DNA from 4 places in the Microbacterium sp. JZ37 genome. Region 1 is predicted to be linked to each of the others. Evidence: predicted binding sites of a transcription regulator. Region 1 holds the regulator's gene; each other region holds the start of a gene.
What was found. The regulator LexA, encoded in region 1, represses DNA repair genes until DNA is damaged. The targets are predictions, from matches to a motif close to TCGAACANNTGTTCGA.
Positions count from the first base shown of each region.

Region 2: the regulator LexA is predicted to act here: its motif matches at 1,770-1,785, upstream of GC092_RS14415 (Rv2578c family radical SAM protein).
Region 3: the regulator LexA is predicted to act here: its motif matches at 2,276-2,291, upstream of GC092_RS02805 (HNH endonuclease signature motif containing protein).
Region 4: the regulator LexA is predicted to act here: its motif matches at 2,046-2,061, upstream of GC092_RS03955 (HNH endonuclease signature motif containing protein).

Region 1 is NZ_CP045253.1:2,375,188-2,379,024, reverse strand. Features, by position in the region: gene GC092_RS11015 (alpha/beta hydrolase family protein) at 1-923, opposite strand, end outside; gene GC092_RS11010 (methylenetetrahydrofolate reductase) at 1,069-2,007, shown strand; gene lexA (transcriptional repressor LexA) at 2,077-2,760, opposite strand; gene GC092_RS11000 (LysM peptidoglycan-binding domain-containing protein) at 3,012-3,365, shown strand; gene GC092_RS10995 (histidinol-phosphate transaminase) at 3,393-3,837, shown strand, end outside.
Region 2 is NZ_CP045253.1:3,111,948-3,115,784, reverse strand. Features, by position in the region: gene GC092_RS14420 (aldose 1-epimerase family protein) at 1-702, shown strand, start outside; gene GC092_RS14415 (Rv2578c family radical SAM protein) at 707-1,762, opposite strand; gene GC092_RS14410 (M15 family metallopeptidase) at 1,869-2,852, shown strand; gene GC092_RS14405 (siderophore-interacting protein) at 2,863-3,702, opposite strand; gene GC092_RS14400 (energy-coupling factor transporter transmembrane component T) at 3,725-3,837, opposite strand, start outside.
Region 3 is NZ_CP045253.1:640,773-644,609, forward strand. Features, by position in the region: gene GC092_RS02795 (Dabb family protein) at 1-114, shown strand, start outside; gene aspS (aspartate--tRNA ligase) at 182-1,957, opposite strand; gene GC092_RS02805 (HNH endonuclease signature motif containing protein) at 2,301-3,837, shown strand, end outside.
Region 4 is NZ_CP045253.1:881,945-885,781, reverse strand. Features, by position in the region: gene bcp (thioredoxin-dependent thiol peroxidase) at 1-373, shown strand, start outside; gene GC092_RS03955 (HNH endonuclease signature motif containing protein) at 449-2,035, opposite strand; gene GC092_RS03950 (response regulator) at 2,174-2,818, opposite strand; gene GC092_RS03945 (sensor histidine kinase) at 2,815-3,837, opposite strand, start outside.

The sequences.
Region 1 (3,837 bases):
CCGTTCGTCTGCACCGCGGCGATCCGCCCGTCCTCGAGCCGCGCGTACCAGCGGGTGCCGAGATTCCAGAGCGGCCCGCCCGTGTCGGCGTCGGCAGGCAGGAGCGGCTCCACGACGGCGCCTCCGGCCGCGTCGAGCCGGGCGCGGCGGAGGTTCCATCGGGCAGGGCCGCCGGGCGCGGCAGGAGGGTCCGCGACGAACAGGAGCTCATCGTCCGCCGCCCATTCGGGCTGCAGCGCCGACACATCCTGACCGTCCGCGACGCCGCGCCCGCCGGCGAGTGTCGTCCAGCGGCGCACGCGCCCATCCGATTCGATGCGCCCGACGCGCAGCTCCGCGGCATCCCACGGCATGTCCGGATGGTCCCACGCGATCCACGCGAGCCGGCCAGCGCGCGGTGCGGGGTAGGCGACGAAGTCGCTCCCTGCGACGACGCTCACGATCGCGGACGCGTCCTCCGCCGCACTGCCGTCGAGCGGGATGACGACGATGTCGCGACGGGGAGCCCCCGTGGCGCCCTGCGTCTCGCGGACCGCCCACAGCCGGCCCTCCGCGAGGACGAGGTCGCCGAACGCCATGCCGGTGCCCGCGGGCGTGAGCGGGATGGGCTCCGCATCGGTCGTGCGCAGGTACACGCGCTGATCCGACTGCTCGACGAAGAGGAGCGCGCCGTCGTCGGCCGCGGTCCACGCGCCGCCTCCGTACTCGTGGACGCGCGACCGCGCGCTCCACGGCGCGGGAAGAACGCTCGCGCCGTCGCTCGCCCGCAGCACCGCTGTGCGCCCCCGCTCGGCCGCGACTCCCTCGGCCCACCACACGTCGCCCCCGACGAACCGCGCGTCGCCGAGGCGCGGGGAGTTCCCCGCGATGTCGGACGCCGCGATGGGCGACGGCCACGAGCCGAACGGGAGCGTCTGCGTCATGTCCTCCACGGTAACCGGCGACGTTCCGACACGGAGCGTCACAGATGCTCCCGCGCCCGCGCGCGGGCGACTACGGTCGGGAGAGGAGAGGCCGGATGCGGCGGCAGGGGATCGCCGCGGCGACCGGAGAGCACGGAGGAGGGACATGGCGACGTCGGCCACGCCGTTCTCGTTCGAGCTGTACCCGCCGCGCACGCCCGCGCGCACCGCGGCTCTCGAGGAGACCATCCGCCGCCTGGCCGCAGCAGGCCCGGACTTCCTCTCCGTCACGTACGGCGCGGGCGGCTCCACGGGCGGTGCGTCGCTACGCGTGCTGCGGTGGATCCGCGAGAACACGGACGTCGAGCCGCTCGCTCACCTCACGTGCGTCGGCAACGACTACGCGACGGCGAGCGCCCTCATCCGCGAGTTCCTCGACGCGGGCATCCTCAGCTTCCTCGCCATCCGCGGCGACCCGCCCGCCGGGAAGGATGAGGACGACGCGTTCCTGGGCGACCTGCGGACCTCGGCCGAGCTGGTCCAGCTCATCCACCGCGTGCAGGCCGAGCGCGCTCCCTACGGCGAGACGACGATCCCGGGCGTTCCCGAGGCGGTGCGGGTGGACCGCGCCCCGCGTGCGCGCACGCTCGTCGCGGCCTTCCCCAACGGGCATCCGCGCTCGCGCCATCCGCTCGAGCACCTCGATGCGCTCCTCGCGAAGCAGGCGGCCGGCGCCGAGGCGGCGATCACCCAGCTCTTCTTCCATGCCGACGACTACCTGCGCTTCGTCGATCGCGCCCGGGCCGCGGGCGTGACCATCCCGATCCTCCCCGGCATCATGCCCGTGACCTCTCCCGCCAAGCTCGCGCGCATGCTCGAGCTCACGGGCGAGCCCCTGCCGTCGGAGCTGTCGATCGCGCTCGAGGTCGAGCCGACCCCCGAGGGCCGCAGGGAGATCGGCATCGCCTACGCGGCGGACCTCGCGCGCGAGGTGCTCGCCGGCGGGGCCCCGGGCATCCACCTCTACGCCTTCAACGAGCACGAGACCGTGCTCGCGGTGCTGCGCGAAGCCGGGGTCGCGCTGCGCGAGACCGCGGCTTCCTGACCGCCGGTTCGCTCCCGGCACACGAGGAGGGCGGGAGCCGACCGGCTCCCGCCCTCCTCGTCTGCGCCGTCAGACCGCGCGCAGGATGGCGACGACCTTGCCGAGGACCACAGCGTCGTCGGCGAGGATCGGCTCGAACGCCGAGTTGCGCGGGAGGAGCCAGGTGTGGCCGTCGCGCTGACGGAACGTCTTGACGGTCGCCTCGCCGTCGACCATGGCCGCGACGATGTCTCCGTTCTCCGCCGTGCCCTGCGACCGGATGACGACCCAGTCGCCGTCGCAGATCGCCGCGTCGATCATCGACTCGCCGCTGACCTTGAGCATGAACAGCTCGCCCTTGCCGACGAGCTGTCGGGGGAGGGGGAAGATCTCCTCGACCTGCTGCTCGGCCGTGATCGGGACGCCGGCGGCGATGCGGCCGACCAGCGGCACGAGAGCGGCGTCGCCGACCGCGGGGCCCGAGTCGGCCGGGTTCTCGGCCGCCGAGCCCGGGAGATCGATGAGCACCTCCATCGCGCGGGTCTTCCCGGGGTCGCGACGCAGGTAGCCGCTCAGCTCGAGCTGCCCGAGCTGATGCGTCACGCTCGAGAGCGACTTCAGTCCGACCGCGTCGCCGATCTCGCGCATGCTCGGCGGGTAGCCGTTGTGCTGGATGGAGCGCTGGATGACCTCGAGGATGGCCAGCTGCTTGTCGCTCAGGTTCTTGCGCCGCCGCGTGCGCGGCTTCTCCTCGCGCGTGCCCGCATCCGTCATGTCGTGCTCCTTCGCTGCCCCGCTCGAATGTCGGAGGTGCGTGATGTGGTGGTCCCGTCAGGACGACGCTAGCGGATCTCGACGGGATTCCGGGAGATTTGTTCGAGCGTGTCTCGCAGAAGTCGCGAAACCCGTTCGAAGAGAGTTCTTGACACCGCGACCACATCGAAGATAGGTTCGGAACATCACTTCGGGTCCGTCTCTCCCGGCCGAGCAGACGGACTCGAAGTGATCTACAGGAAGGAACCGCCATGCGCACGACCAGCTCCGCTCCGGCACGCTCGACCCGCCTCCGACTCACGGTGCGCGGCCGCCGGGTCCTCGCCGCGCTCGCCGCGGCTCCGCTCGTCGCGGCGATCGGATTCGGGGTGCTCAGCGGCGGCGCGGCCCTCGCCTCGCGCGAGGACAGTGCGCCTGCCGGCACCTTCGACACCGTCACGGTCATGGCGGGCGACACCCTGTGGGACATCGCGCAGGCGGTCGCCCCCGAGGCGGACCCGCGCGACGTCGTCGACGAGATCCTGCACCTCAACCAGCTCCCGGGGAGCGACATCGCCGCGGGGCAGGAGATCGCCATCCCCGCCGCCTACTCGACGGGCGAGTGAGTCCGTCGCGCGCTCTAGCATGGACGGGTGACCGTCTCTCTCGATGACCTCCCCCTGCGCGACGACCTCCGCGGACAGCAGCCCTACGGCGCTCCGCAGGCGCCGCTGCCCGTCGCGCTGAACGTCAACGAGAACACGCACCCGATCCCCGACGAGGTCGCCGACGACATCGCGGACTCGGTGGCCCTCGCGCTGCGGGATGTGAACCGCTACCCGGATCGCGAGTTCACGGCGCTCCGCGAGGGGTTCGCGGAGTACCTCGGGCACGGGCTCGAGCCCGAGCAGATCTGGGCCGCGAACGGCTCGAACGAAGTGCTGCAGCACCTCCTCCAGGCGTTCGCCGGACCGGGGCGGACGGCGTTCGGCTTCGCCCCCACCTACTCGATGTACACGCTGCTGACGCGCGGCGTCGGCGCGACGTTCGTCTCGGGGGAGCGGGGGGCGAACTTCTCCCTCACGCCCGAGAGCGCGG
Region 2 (3,837 bases), 740 kb from region 1:
TGGACGCAGCGCGGCGCCACGGAGCAGCTCGCCATCTCCGAGCCGAAGTACGGCAACGCGAGCCACGGACTGCTCCGCTTCGCGCCGTATGAGATCTTCGCTGGCGAGGCGGAGGCGACGCTGTCGGCCGTTGTCTATCCCCAGAACGGCTACCTGTTCACTCTCGCCACGAGTGTGACGTACACCCTGGTCGACGACGGGCTCGCGGTGACGCACCGTGTCCGCAACGCGGGCGACGCCGAGGCTCCCGTCGCGCTCGGCACCCACCCGTTCTTCGAGATCGGCGGCGTCGACACGGCGGACCTCGTGATCGCCGCGCCCGGCACGACCTGGTTCGAGGTGGATGACCGGATGCTGCCCGTCGCCGAGCACGACGTCGACGACGCGACGGATCTCCGCGACGGCGTGCGCCTCGGCGACGTCGCTCTGGATCGCGCCTACGGCGGCGTCGTGCGCGGGGAGGATGGGCTCGCCCGAACGACTCTGACGGCGCCGGACGGTCGCCGGCTCACCGTCTGGCAGGACGAGAGCTTCGGCTTCGTGCAGGTCTTCACGACCGAGAACTATCCCGGGCGCGACCTGGCCGTCGCGATCGAGCCGATGACCGCCCCCGCCGACGCGTTCAACTCCGGTCGCGCGCTCACGTGGCTCGCGCCCGGCGAGGAGTGGGTGCTGCGGTGGGGTGTGTCGTACTCGGGGTGAGCGCTCAGAACAGCGTGGGCGCCGCCGCCGGAGCCGAGCGTGTCTCGATGAACCGCGGTGCCGCGCGCGGCGTGACGCGTGTGCGCGGGGGCTCGTCCTCCTCGGCGTAGCCGTTCAGTCCGTGCGCGCGGATGAGCGGGCGGATGCGCTGCGCGAGCCACGTGCGGTACCCCTTTGGTGCCTCGACGGACGCCCCGGGATAGAGCCCGCGATACGCGGGGACGAGGTCGGGATGCTCGCGCTGCAGCCACTGGAAGAACCACGGCTTGACGCCGGGCCGCAGATGAAGCGCGCCGTAGACGACCCGGTGCGCTCCCGACGCCTTCACGCGCGCGAGCGCATCGTCGAGCGCTTCGACCGAGTCGCTGAGGTGCGGCACGATCGGCATGAGGAAGACCTGCACCCGGAATCCGAGGTCGGCCGCCGCGCGGACCGTGTCGAGCCGCGCCTGCGCCGAGGGCGTCCCCGGCTCGATCGCGTGCTGCAGCGCATCGTCGTAGACGGCGATCGACATCGCGAGCGAGATGTCGACATCCGCTCTGCGCCTCGCGAGCTGCGGGAGATCCCGCCGCAGCAGCGTGCCCTTGGTGAGGATCGAGAACGGCGTCCCCGAGTCCGCGAGCGCATCGATGATGTCGGGCATGAGCCGATAGCGCCCCTCCGCCCGCTGGTACGGGTCGGTGTTCGTGCCGAGCGCGACGTGCTCGCGCTGCCACGACGGGCGGGAGAGCTCGCGGCGCAGCACCTCTGCGACATTCACCTTCACGACGATCTGGGAGTCGAAGTCGCGCCCGGCGTCGAGCTCGAGGTACTCGTGGGTTCCGCGAGCGAAGCAGTACACGCAGGCATGGCTGCAGCCCCGGTACGGGTTGATCGTCCAGTCGAACGGCATCGAGCTCGGCCCGGGAACGTGGTTCAGCGCCGACTTGGCCATCACCTCGTGGAACGTCATCCCCGCGAACTCGGGTGTGGTGACGGTCCGCACTCCGGCGTCGACGCGGTCGAGACCGGGGAGTGCCGATGCGTCCACCGCACCCAGACGCTGCCCCTGCCACCTCATCCCTCCATAGAACAGATATCCGAAAATGATGTCAAGTCCATACTGGACAGAAGTTCGATCCGGGGAGTCGGAGGATCGTCAGGGTCGGGTCCGCGACAATGGGGGCATGACGAACGGGCGCTATGCACGGCGCCGCGGGCTCGTCGCGCGACATGCGGCGCGGCCGCCGCGGCTGCTCTCGGGGCGCGGCCTCGTCGTGCTCGCGACCGCGGCGGGCGTCGTCGCCGCGTGCGTCCTGGGTGCCGTCTGGTCGGTCGCCCACGACGAGCGCCCCGCGCACGCGTCGTCGGCGCAGACGGCGTCGCCCGCGCCCGTCGAGACGCCTCCCGGCTCGATCGAGTCGCTGCCCGTGCCGCAGTTCGAGGTGGTCGTCGCGGAGGATCCGTGCGCGTCGCCCGCCGCAGCGGCGGCCGGAGACGCCGCCGCGGTCGTCGCCGCGTTCGGCGGAGCGGAGGAGTTCCGCGAGGCGGCGGCGGAGGGCGCCTCGTGCATCCGCCTCGACGACCCGACGCAGCCCTGGGTGGTCGTGAACAAGCAGCGGCCCGTGAACCCGATCGACTACGCCCCCGAGGTGATGGTGCCCGCGGGCACGCGGAGCCTCGTCGGCGGCGGGCTGCGGCCGGACGCGGCCGCCGCGCTCGACGCGCTCGTGGCGGATGCCGCCGCATCGGGCGCGGGGGACGTGGCGCTCCAGAGCGGGTACCGCTCGTATCAGACCCAGGTCAGCACGTTCCAGGGGCAGATCGGCGCGCTCGGAGAGGAGGGCGCCGAGGCGATCTCCGCGCGCCCGGGCTTCAGCGAGCACCAGCTCGGTCTCGCCGCCGACGTCGTGGCCTGCACGTCGGGCAGCTGCGGCACGATCTACGACATCGCCGGCACGCCGCAGGGTGACTGGATCGTCGAGAACGCGTGGCGGCACGGCTGGATCGTCCGCTACGAGAGCGGCCACACCGACACGACCGGCTACAACCCGGAGCCGTGGCACCTGCGCTACATCGGGGTCGAGCTCGCGCAGGCCTACCACGAGGGCGGCTACCACACGCTCGAGGAGTTCTTCGGGCTCCCCGCTGCGCCCGACTACGCCGACTGAGCGGCTTCGGTCACCCGCCCGCGCCGGCCCCGACCCGCCAGTATCCGCAGAAGCCGATATCGGCCTTGTCGACGCCGCGCTCGTGGACGAGGAGCCGTCGCGCGCCGGTGGCGAGCTGCTGCTCCCCGACGAGGAAGGCATGGAAGCGCTCGGTCGGGAGCGCGGCATCGCGCAGCGCCGCGAGGGCGGCGGCGCCCGGACGGGCGTGCGGATCCTCGCGGATGACCCAGTGCACGGCGACTCCCTCGGGGTGCGCGAACGGGAGCGCGTCGTCGTGCGATGGCACCTCGATGATCGCGAGGCCGGTCGCGTCGGCGGGGAGCGATGCGCAGATGCCCGCGATCGCCGGCGCCCCCGTCTCATCCGAGACGAGCACCACGCGATCGGTGCCGCGCTCGGGATGGAAGACGAGGCCCTCGTCGATGATCGCGACGTCCTCGCCCGGCTGCGCGGCGACCGCCCAGCTCGGCGCGGGGCCCATCGAGCCATCCGGAGCCTCGTGCACGACGAAGTCGACGTCGAGCTCAGCGCCCGCCGCGCCATCCGCCGGGCGGAACGCGCGCACGGTGTAGCTGCGCATCGCGGGCCGCATCCCCTCGGGGATTCGCAGGAACTTCAGGTACCCGAAGAGGCGGTTCGCCTTCGCGGGCACCCGCTCGAGCCCCGCCTCCCCGTGCACGGGGAGGAAGATCCGGAACCACTGGTCGTAGCCCATCGGGCGGAAGCGCGCGATGTCGCCGCCGCCGAGGGTGACGCGCATCCAGTGCGGGGAGAGTCGCTGCGTGCGCAGCACGGTCAGGCGCAGCAGCTCCTGTGTCTCGGGCTTCACGAGTCGGCTGGCGACGGCCATGGCGTTCCTTCGGGTCGGGGCGTCAGCCGAACGGGCGGATGAGCGCGATGAGCAGGGCGGTGCACGCCCAGAAGGCGAGGACGAAGACGGTGTCGCGGGTGCGCCAGAGCACGACGTGCCGCTCGGTGCGCGTGG
Region 3 (3,837 bases), 1.7 Mb from region 1:
TTCCCCGACCTCGCCGCGCTCGAGGCGTACCAGGTGCACCCCGCCCACGTCGAGGCGGCGCGCTTCGTCGGGTCTGTCCGCAGCGGGCGCGCGGCGATCGACCTCGAGGTCTGAGACCCGTCCCTCACGCACGACGCCCCCGCCGGATGGCGGGGGCGTCGTGCATGAGGGCGGGAGAGGCTCAGGCCTCGTCGTCCTCCTCGGGCTCGTAGTCGACGCCGGCCTCGGCGCGCTGCTCGGGCGTGATCGGGGCCGGAGCGGCCGTGAGCGGGTCGAAGCCGCTGCTGATCTTCGGGAACGCGATGACCTCGCGGATCGACGGGGCGCCCGCGAGCAGCGACACGACGCGGTCCCACCCGAACGCGATGCCGCCGTGCGGCGGGGCGCCGAACTGGAACGCGTCGAGCAGGAAGCCGAACTTCTCCTGCGCCTCCTCGGGGCCGATCCCCATGACGTCGAAGACGCGCTCCTGCACGTCGCGGCGGTGGATGCGGATCGAGCCGCCGCCGATCTCGTTGCCGTTGCACACGATGTCGTACGCGTACGCGAGCGCCTCGCCCGGGGCCTCCTCGAAGCGGTCGATCCACTCGGGCTTGGGCGACGTGAACGCGTGGTGCACGGCGGTCCAGGCGGAGTGGCCGAGGTCGACGTCGTCGTCCTCGCCGGTCGGCTTGAAGAGGGGCGCGTCGACGACCCACACGAACGACCATGCGCTCTCGTCGATCTGTCCCGTGCGCTTGGCGATCTCGACGCGCGCGGCGCCGAGCAGGGCGCGCGCCTCGCTCGTCCGGCCCGCCGCGAAGAACACGGCGTCGCCGGGCTGAGCGCCCGTCGCGGCGGCGAGCCCCTCGCGCTCGGCGTCGGAGAGGTTCTTGGCGACCGGGCCGCCGAGCGTCCCGTCCTCGCCGAACGTGACGTAGGCGAGGCCCTTCGCGCCGCGCGACTTGGCCCAGTCCTGCCACGCGTCGAACTGACGACGGGGGAGCGAGGCGCCGCCGGGGTGCACGACCGAGCCGACGTACTCCTGCTGGAAGACGCGGAAGGTCGTGTCGGCGAAGTAGTCGGCGAGCTCGACGATCGCGTTGCCGAAGCGCAGGTCCGGCTTGTCCGAGCCGTACAGGCGCATCGCGTCGGCGAAGGTGATGCGCTCGATCGGCGTCGGGATCTCGACGTCGATGAGGCGCCACAGCGCCTGCACGATCTCCTCGCCGAGGGCGATCACGTCCTCCTGGTCGACGAAGCTCGCCTCGATGTCGAGCTGCGTGAACTCGGGCTGGCGGTCGGCGCGGAAGTCCTCGTCGCGGTAGCAGCGTGCGATCTGGTAGTAGCGCTCGATCCCGCCGACCTGCAGCAGCTGCTTGAAGAGCTGCGGCGACTGGGGGAGCGCGTACCAGCTGCCCGGGCTGAGGCGCGCGGGCACGAGGAAGTCGCGCGCGCCCTCGGGCGTCGAGCGGGTGAGCGTGGGGGTCTCGACCTCGACGAAGTCGTGCTCCTCGAGCACACGGCGCGCGGCCGCCGATGCCTTCGAGCGCAGGCGGATGGCCGCGGCGGGCGCGGGGCGGCGGAGGTCGAGGTAGCGGTACTTGAAGCGCGCGTCCTCGCCGACGGTCTCGGTGCCGTCGAGCGCGGTCGAGACCTGGAAGGGGAGCGCGGCCGACTCGTTGAGCACCTCGACCTCGGACGCGATGATCTCGATCTCGCCGGTCGCGAGGTTCGGGTTCGCGTTGCCCTCGGGACGGCGCGACACCTCGCCCGTGACCTTCAGGACGAACTCGCTGCGCAGCGGGTGCGCGATCTCCTCGTCGCGGATGACGACCTGTGCGATGCCCGATGCATCGCGCAGATCGATGAAGGCGACGCCTCCGTGATCGCGGCGGCGATCGACCCACCCGGTGAGGGTGACGGTCTGACCGATGAGCGAGGCGTCGAGCGAGCCTGCCTTGTGGGTGCGCAGCACGGAGAATCCTCCTGGTAGGAAAGGGAACCGCACCATTCTACGGACCGCGCGCGTCCTGGCCATCCGCTCGCGGGAGCGGACTAGCCAGGGCTCGCAGGGCGCGGGGCGGCTGGCGGAGGCGCGCGGAACAGCGAACGCTGGCTAGTGCGCGGGGCGGTCCCGCTCGGTCGCGACAGATGCATGTAAGCATTTCGCTTACATGTCCCGAAGGATGTCGGTGGTCGGGACGAGGATGGGTCCCTTCTCTTGTGGCTCTGGGCGCGCGAGATTGCGAGCAACGGATCTTCGAAGAATCTTCGAGAAATGTCTTGCGCCTTGTCGTATTTGTGTTCTACCATGGGGTATGGCCTTCCCATGGGCGCCCGATGAGGGGCAGGATGATCCGGCCGGCGCAGTGTGCGCCGCGGTCGGGTTGCTGGGCGGGCTGTTCACACGGGTGGGGGACGTGGCGTCGGGAGATCTCGCGGGATTCACCGCGCAGGTGGAGCAGCTGGGGCGGGTCGTGGACGCGCTGCGGGTGCGGGCGGCAGGAGAGGTCGCGTGGCGGTCCCGGCGGGGCCTGGAACGGCCCCTCGCGGGAGAGCTCGGCTGCCGGGACGGGAGGGAACTGCTCGAGCGGCTCACCGGGATCCCCGGGCCGGCGGTATCCGCGCGGGTGCGGCTGGATGAGGCCACCCGCGACCGGGAAGGCCCCACCGGGCTCCCCCTGCCGCCGGCGCACCCGGCGGTGGCCGCGGCGGTGGAAGCGGGCCTGCTCGGGGCGGAGCCGGCGGCGCTGATCGTGAAGGCCGTCGCCACCGCCCGCCGCGGCGCGCCCGCCTCCGAGGCCGACAAGCTCGAGGTGATGGAGCGTCACCTCGTCGGGATCGCCACCGGCGCGATCGCGACCGACCTGGACGAGGCCGCACCCCCGGCGCAGATGACCTCCGCCTACTCCGACGGCACGGCCGCGGCCGTGCCGTGGAGCGTCGTGAAAGCGCACGCGGACGCGTGGGTGGACGTCCTCACCGCGGACGGCCTCCCACCCGACCCCGAACGCCCCATCCGCAACCGCACCCTCACCCTCACACCCCTGCCCGACGGGGCCTTCCGCGTCAACGGCACCCTCGTCCCCGAAGCCGGCGCCCTCCTGCAGAACCTCCTCTCCGCCCACACCAACCCCGCCCGCCACGTCACCTTCACCCCCACCACAGACCACGACGACGACGCGGCCGAGGCCGACAACGGTGCGGACGGTGCGGACGCGGCCGCAGGAGACTGCGCGGCAGGCGCAGCTGCGAGCGATGGCCTGGACACGGATGGCGATGGCGGGTTCTTCGACGGGATCGACACCGAGACCCGCAACGACACAGACCCGTGGGGACCGGACGAGATCATCCACGACCCCCGCACCCCCGGACAGAAACGCCACGACGCGTTCTTCGCGATGATCCAGGCCGCCTCACGCGCCGCCGAGACCCCCACCCTCGGCGGCGCCGCCCCCACCGTCATGATCCACATCACCGCCCACGACCTCACCACCACAGACACCGACACCGGCCGGCACGGCATCGCGCACCTCGACGGGGTCGACGCGCCCGTCCCCGCGACCGTGGCCCGCCGGATCGGATGCACCGGAGACATCCTCCGCGCCGTCTTCAGTCCCGAGGGGCGCATCCTCGAGCTGCGCAGCATCCAACGCTGCTTCACCCCCACCCAGCGCAAAGCCATCGTCGCCCGCGACGGAGGCTGCATCATCCCCGGCTGCACCATCCCCGCCGCCTGGTGCGAAATCCATCACGTCCAAGACCACGCCCGAGGCGGACCCACCGAAACCGACAACGGCGTCCTGCTCTGCTGGTGGCACCACCACCACCTCGACACCTCCGGCTGGACCATCC
Region 4 (3,837 bases), 1.5 Mb from region 1:
GGTCGTCCTCTACTTCTACCCGGAGGCGCTCACGGTCGGATGCGCCAAGCAGGCGTGCGACTTCCGCGACAGCCTCGGCTCGCTGCAGAGCGCCGGGTACACGGTGGTCGGCGTCTCGCGCGACGAGCCCGAGAAGCTGCGCCGCTTCCGTGAGCGCGACGGCCTGACCTTCGACCTGCTGAGCGACCCCGACCACGCGGTGCACGATGCGTACGGCACGTGGGGCGAGAAGAACAGCTACGGCCGGATCATCGAGGGAGTCATCCGCTCGACGTTCGTGCTCGACGAAGAGGGCGTCATCGAGAAGGCCCTCTACAACGTCAAGGCGACCGGGCACGTCGCGCGGCTGCGCCGCGACCTCGGCATCGACTGACCCGCCTCAGCGCTCGCGCCCGCGGTCCCCGACACTCTCGTCGGCGGCCGCGGCGCTGTGCCATTCCGTGGTGGGTCAGGTGCGGATGCGGGTGAGGGTGCGGCGGATGCGGGTGCGTATGCGGGTGGCGGATCCTTGTGCGGGGCGGGGTGTGCAGTCGCGGTCGATCCATCGTGGCGGGACGATGTAGGGCACGCCGTGGTGCATGTGGATGTTCCAGCCGGAGGTGTCGAGGTGGTGGTGGTGCCACCAGCAGAGCAGGACGCCGTTGTCGGTTTCGGTGGGTCCGCCTCGGGCGTGGTCTTCGACGTGATGGATCTCGCACCAGGCGGCGGGGATGGTGCAGCCGGGGATGATGCAGCCGCCGTCGCGGGCGACGATGGCTTTGCGCTGGGTGGGGGTGAAGCAGCGTTGGATGCTGCGCAGCTCCAGGATGCGCCCTTCGGGGCTGAACACGGCGCGGAGGATGTCTCCGGTGCATCCGATCCGGCGGGCCACGGTCGCGGGGACGGGCGCGTCGACCCCGTCGAGGTGCGCGATGCCGTGCCGGCCGGTGTCGGTGTCTGTGGTGGTGAGGTCGTCGGCGGTGATGTGGATCATGACGGTGGGGGCGGCGCCGCCGAGGGTGGGGGTCTCGGCGGCGCGTGAGGCGGCCTGGATCATCGCGAAGAACGCGTCGTGCCGCTTCTGCGCCGGCGAGCGGGTGTCCGGCATGACCGGACCGAACTCCCCGCCATCCGCGCCCGGGTCGTTGCTCGGATCGACTTCGCCTGAGCCCGCGTCGTCTTCGTTCGTGTCGCCGTCTGTGGTGGGGGTGAAGGTGACGTTGCGGGCGGGGTTGGTGTGGGCGGAGAGGAGGTTCTGCAGGAGGGCGCCGGCTTCGGGGACGAGGGTGCCGTTGACCCGGAAGGCTCCGCTGGGCAGGGGGGCGAGGTTCAGGGTGCGGTCGCGTTCGGGCCGGTCGGGGTCGGGTTCGGTGCCGTCTGCGGTGAGCACGTCGATCCACGCCTGCGCGTGCACGTTCACCACCGACAGCGGCGGGACCGGCGCGAGCTCCTCCAGCGGATCCCGCCCCGCGCCCGCGTCGGCCGCGTCCGCGTCGGCAACGCCCGTGTCGGGGGCGGTGTCGGGGGTGATGGTGCCGGTGGCGAGGGCGACGAGGTGGCGTTCCATGAGCTCGACCCGGTCGGGATGCCCGCCGCCGCGGCGGGCGGTGTCGACGGCCTTCACGATCCCCGCGGCCGCTTCCACACCGAGCAGTCCGGACGCGAGCCCGGCGGCCACGTGCACGCACCGGGGATCGAGGTCCTCCCCGGTCAGGGCGGTGCGGGTGCGGGTGGCTTCATCCAGCCGCACCCGCCCGCGCAGCTCCCGGTTCGACGCCCCGGTGAGCCGTTCGAGCAGCTCGAGCCCGGTGCGGCACCCGTACCGGCCCGCGAGCGGGTCGTCGTCACCGCGGCGGGAGCGGGCATCGATCTCTCCCGCGACCCGGGTGCGCAGCGCATCGAGCGTGCGCCCGAGGTGCTCGACCTCCCCCGCGAACGCGATCAGGTCCGCGTCCGTCACCCCGCGCACGCCCTCGGCCAGCCCTTCCAGCCGCGTCAGCGCGTCCCGGACCGCCGCGCCCGGGAAGAAAGGTTCGAATCCTGGCTCCTTCGCCATAAAGCCAGCATAGAACATCGATACGGCAAGCGCAATACTTTTCTTCCCCTGATCGGGATGTTTCTGCGACGAGCGCTAGCACACACCACCGACATCCACCCAGCACACCAGACGACAGCACACCAGACGACGGAGGACTCAGCTCACGCGATACCGGTGCTCAGGGCGTCCGGCCGATCCGTACTGCAGCGCCACCTCCACGGCGCCGCGGGCCGCGAGCTCTGCGAGATGCCGCTGCGCGGTCGCGCGCGAGACCCCCACGCGCTCGGCGAGCTCGACGCTCGAGGCCTCCCCCTCGGCGAGCGCGTCGAGGATGAGCTGCTGCGTGCCGGCGCGGGCAGGCGTCGTCGCCGCTCCCCCGTGCAGCACGGCCATCGCGCGGTCGATCGTCTCCTGCGTCGCGCTTCCGGAGGCGAGGAGGTTGCGGAACCGGGCGTACCGATCGAGCCGGTCCTGCAGCGCCCGCGGATCGAAGGGCTTCACGAGGTAGTGCAGCGCACCGGAGCCGAGCGCGCGGCGGACGGTGGGCACGTCGTCGGCCGCACTCAGCACGAAGCGATCGATGCCGGACTCCCGCCCGATCTCGATGCCATCGCCATCCGGCAGGTAGACGTCGAGGAGCAGCAGATCCGGACGGAGGTCGCGGATGGCCGTGCGCGCCGATGACGCGTCGCGCACGGGCGGGAGCGCCTCGAAGCCGGCGCGCGCCGCCACGATGTCGCGATGGATGCCGCTCACGCGGAAGTCGTCGTCGACGATGAGCACTCGGATGTCGCCGGTCACGTCGCGTCCCCCTCTGCCGTCATCCCATCCTCCCCGTCGTCGGCCGTTCGCGAGCGCATGACGCCGGGCAGACGCGCCGCGAACACAGCGCCATACCCGACGCCGCGCGCCTCGGCCAGCCACAGCTCGCCGCCGCGCCGTCGAGTGAAGCGCCGCGCGAGGGGCAGCCCGATCCCGCGGCCGTGCACGCGCGACGATACGTCGTCCTCGGCCGCCCGCGCGCGCTCGAACACGCTCTCGGGATCGTCGACGCCCGGCCCGGAGTCGACGACCGTCACCGCGAGCTCTTCCCCCGCATCGAGGAGCGATACCTCGACCCACCGGGGCTCCGCTCCGGCCGCGGCGGCTGTGACGGCGTTGTCGACGAGGTTGCCCAGCACGGCGGCGACGTCCTCTGGCTCGGCGACCGCCCCGACGAGGAAGGTGTCGGCCCCGATCCGCAGCTCGACGCCCCGCTCCCCCGCTTCGACCCGCTTGGCCGCGAGGAAGGATCGCAGGAACGGATCCGCGACATCGATCCCGGCCTCCTCCGGCAGAGCGCCGCGATCCGCGAACTCGCCGAGCAGGCCCTGCGCCTCGTCGATGCGCCCTGCCGCGAGCATGCCGCGAACCGCATGCACCCGGTTCGCGAACTCGTGGCGCTGCGCGCGCATGGCGTTCGTCGCGGCGCGCACGGCATCGAGGCGCTCCGCGAGCGCGACGACATCCGTCCTATCCCGCAGCACGGCGACGACGCCGAGCGAGCGCCCCTCGTGTCGGACCCGCCGCACCTCGACGTAGGCGACACGGTCGGCGAGCACGAGCTCGCCGGTCACGAATGCCTCGCCGTAGAGCGCCCGTGTGAGCGCGGCCCGCAGCCGCGGCGGCAGATCGAGCTCTTCGAGGCGGCGCCCGACCGCCTGCGCGTCCCCGACGATCTCGAGGGCGGCCTCGTTCGCCGCGCGCACGCGGCCATCGTCCGATACCGCGAGCACCCCGTCGTGCACGCCCTCGAGGATGGCGGCGCGGCTCTGCAGCAG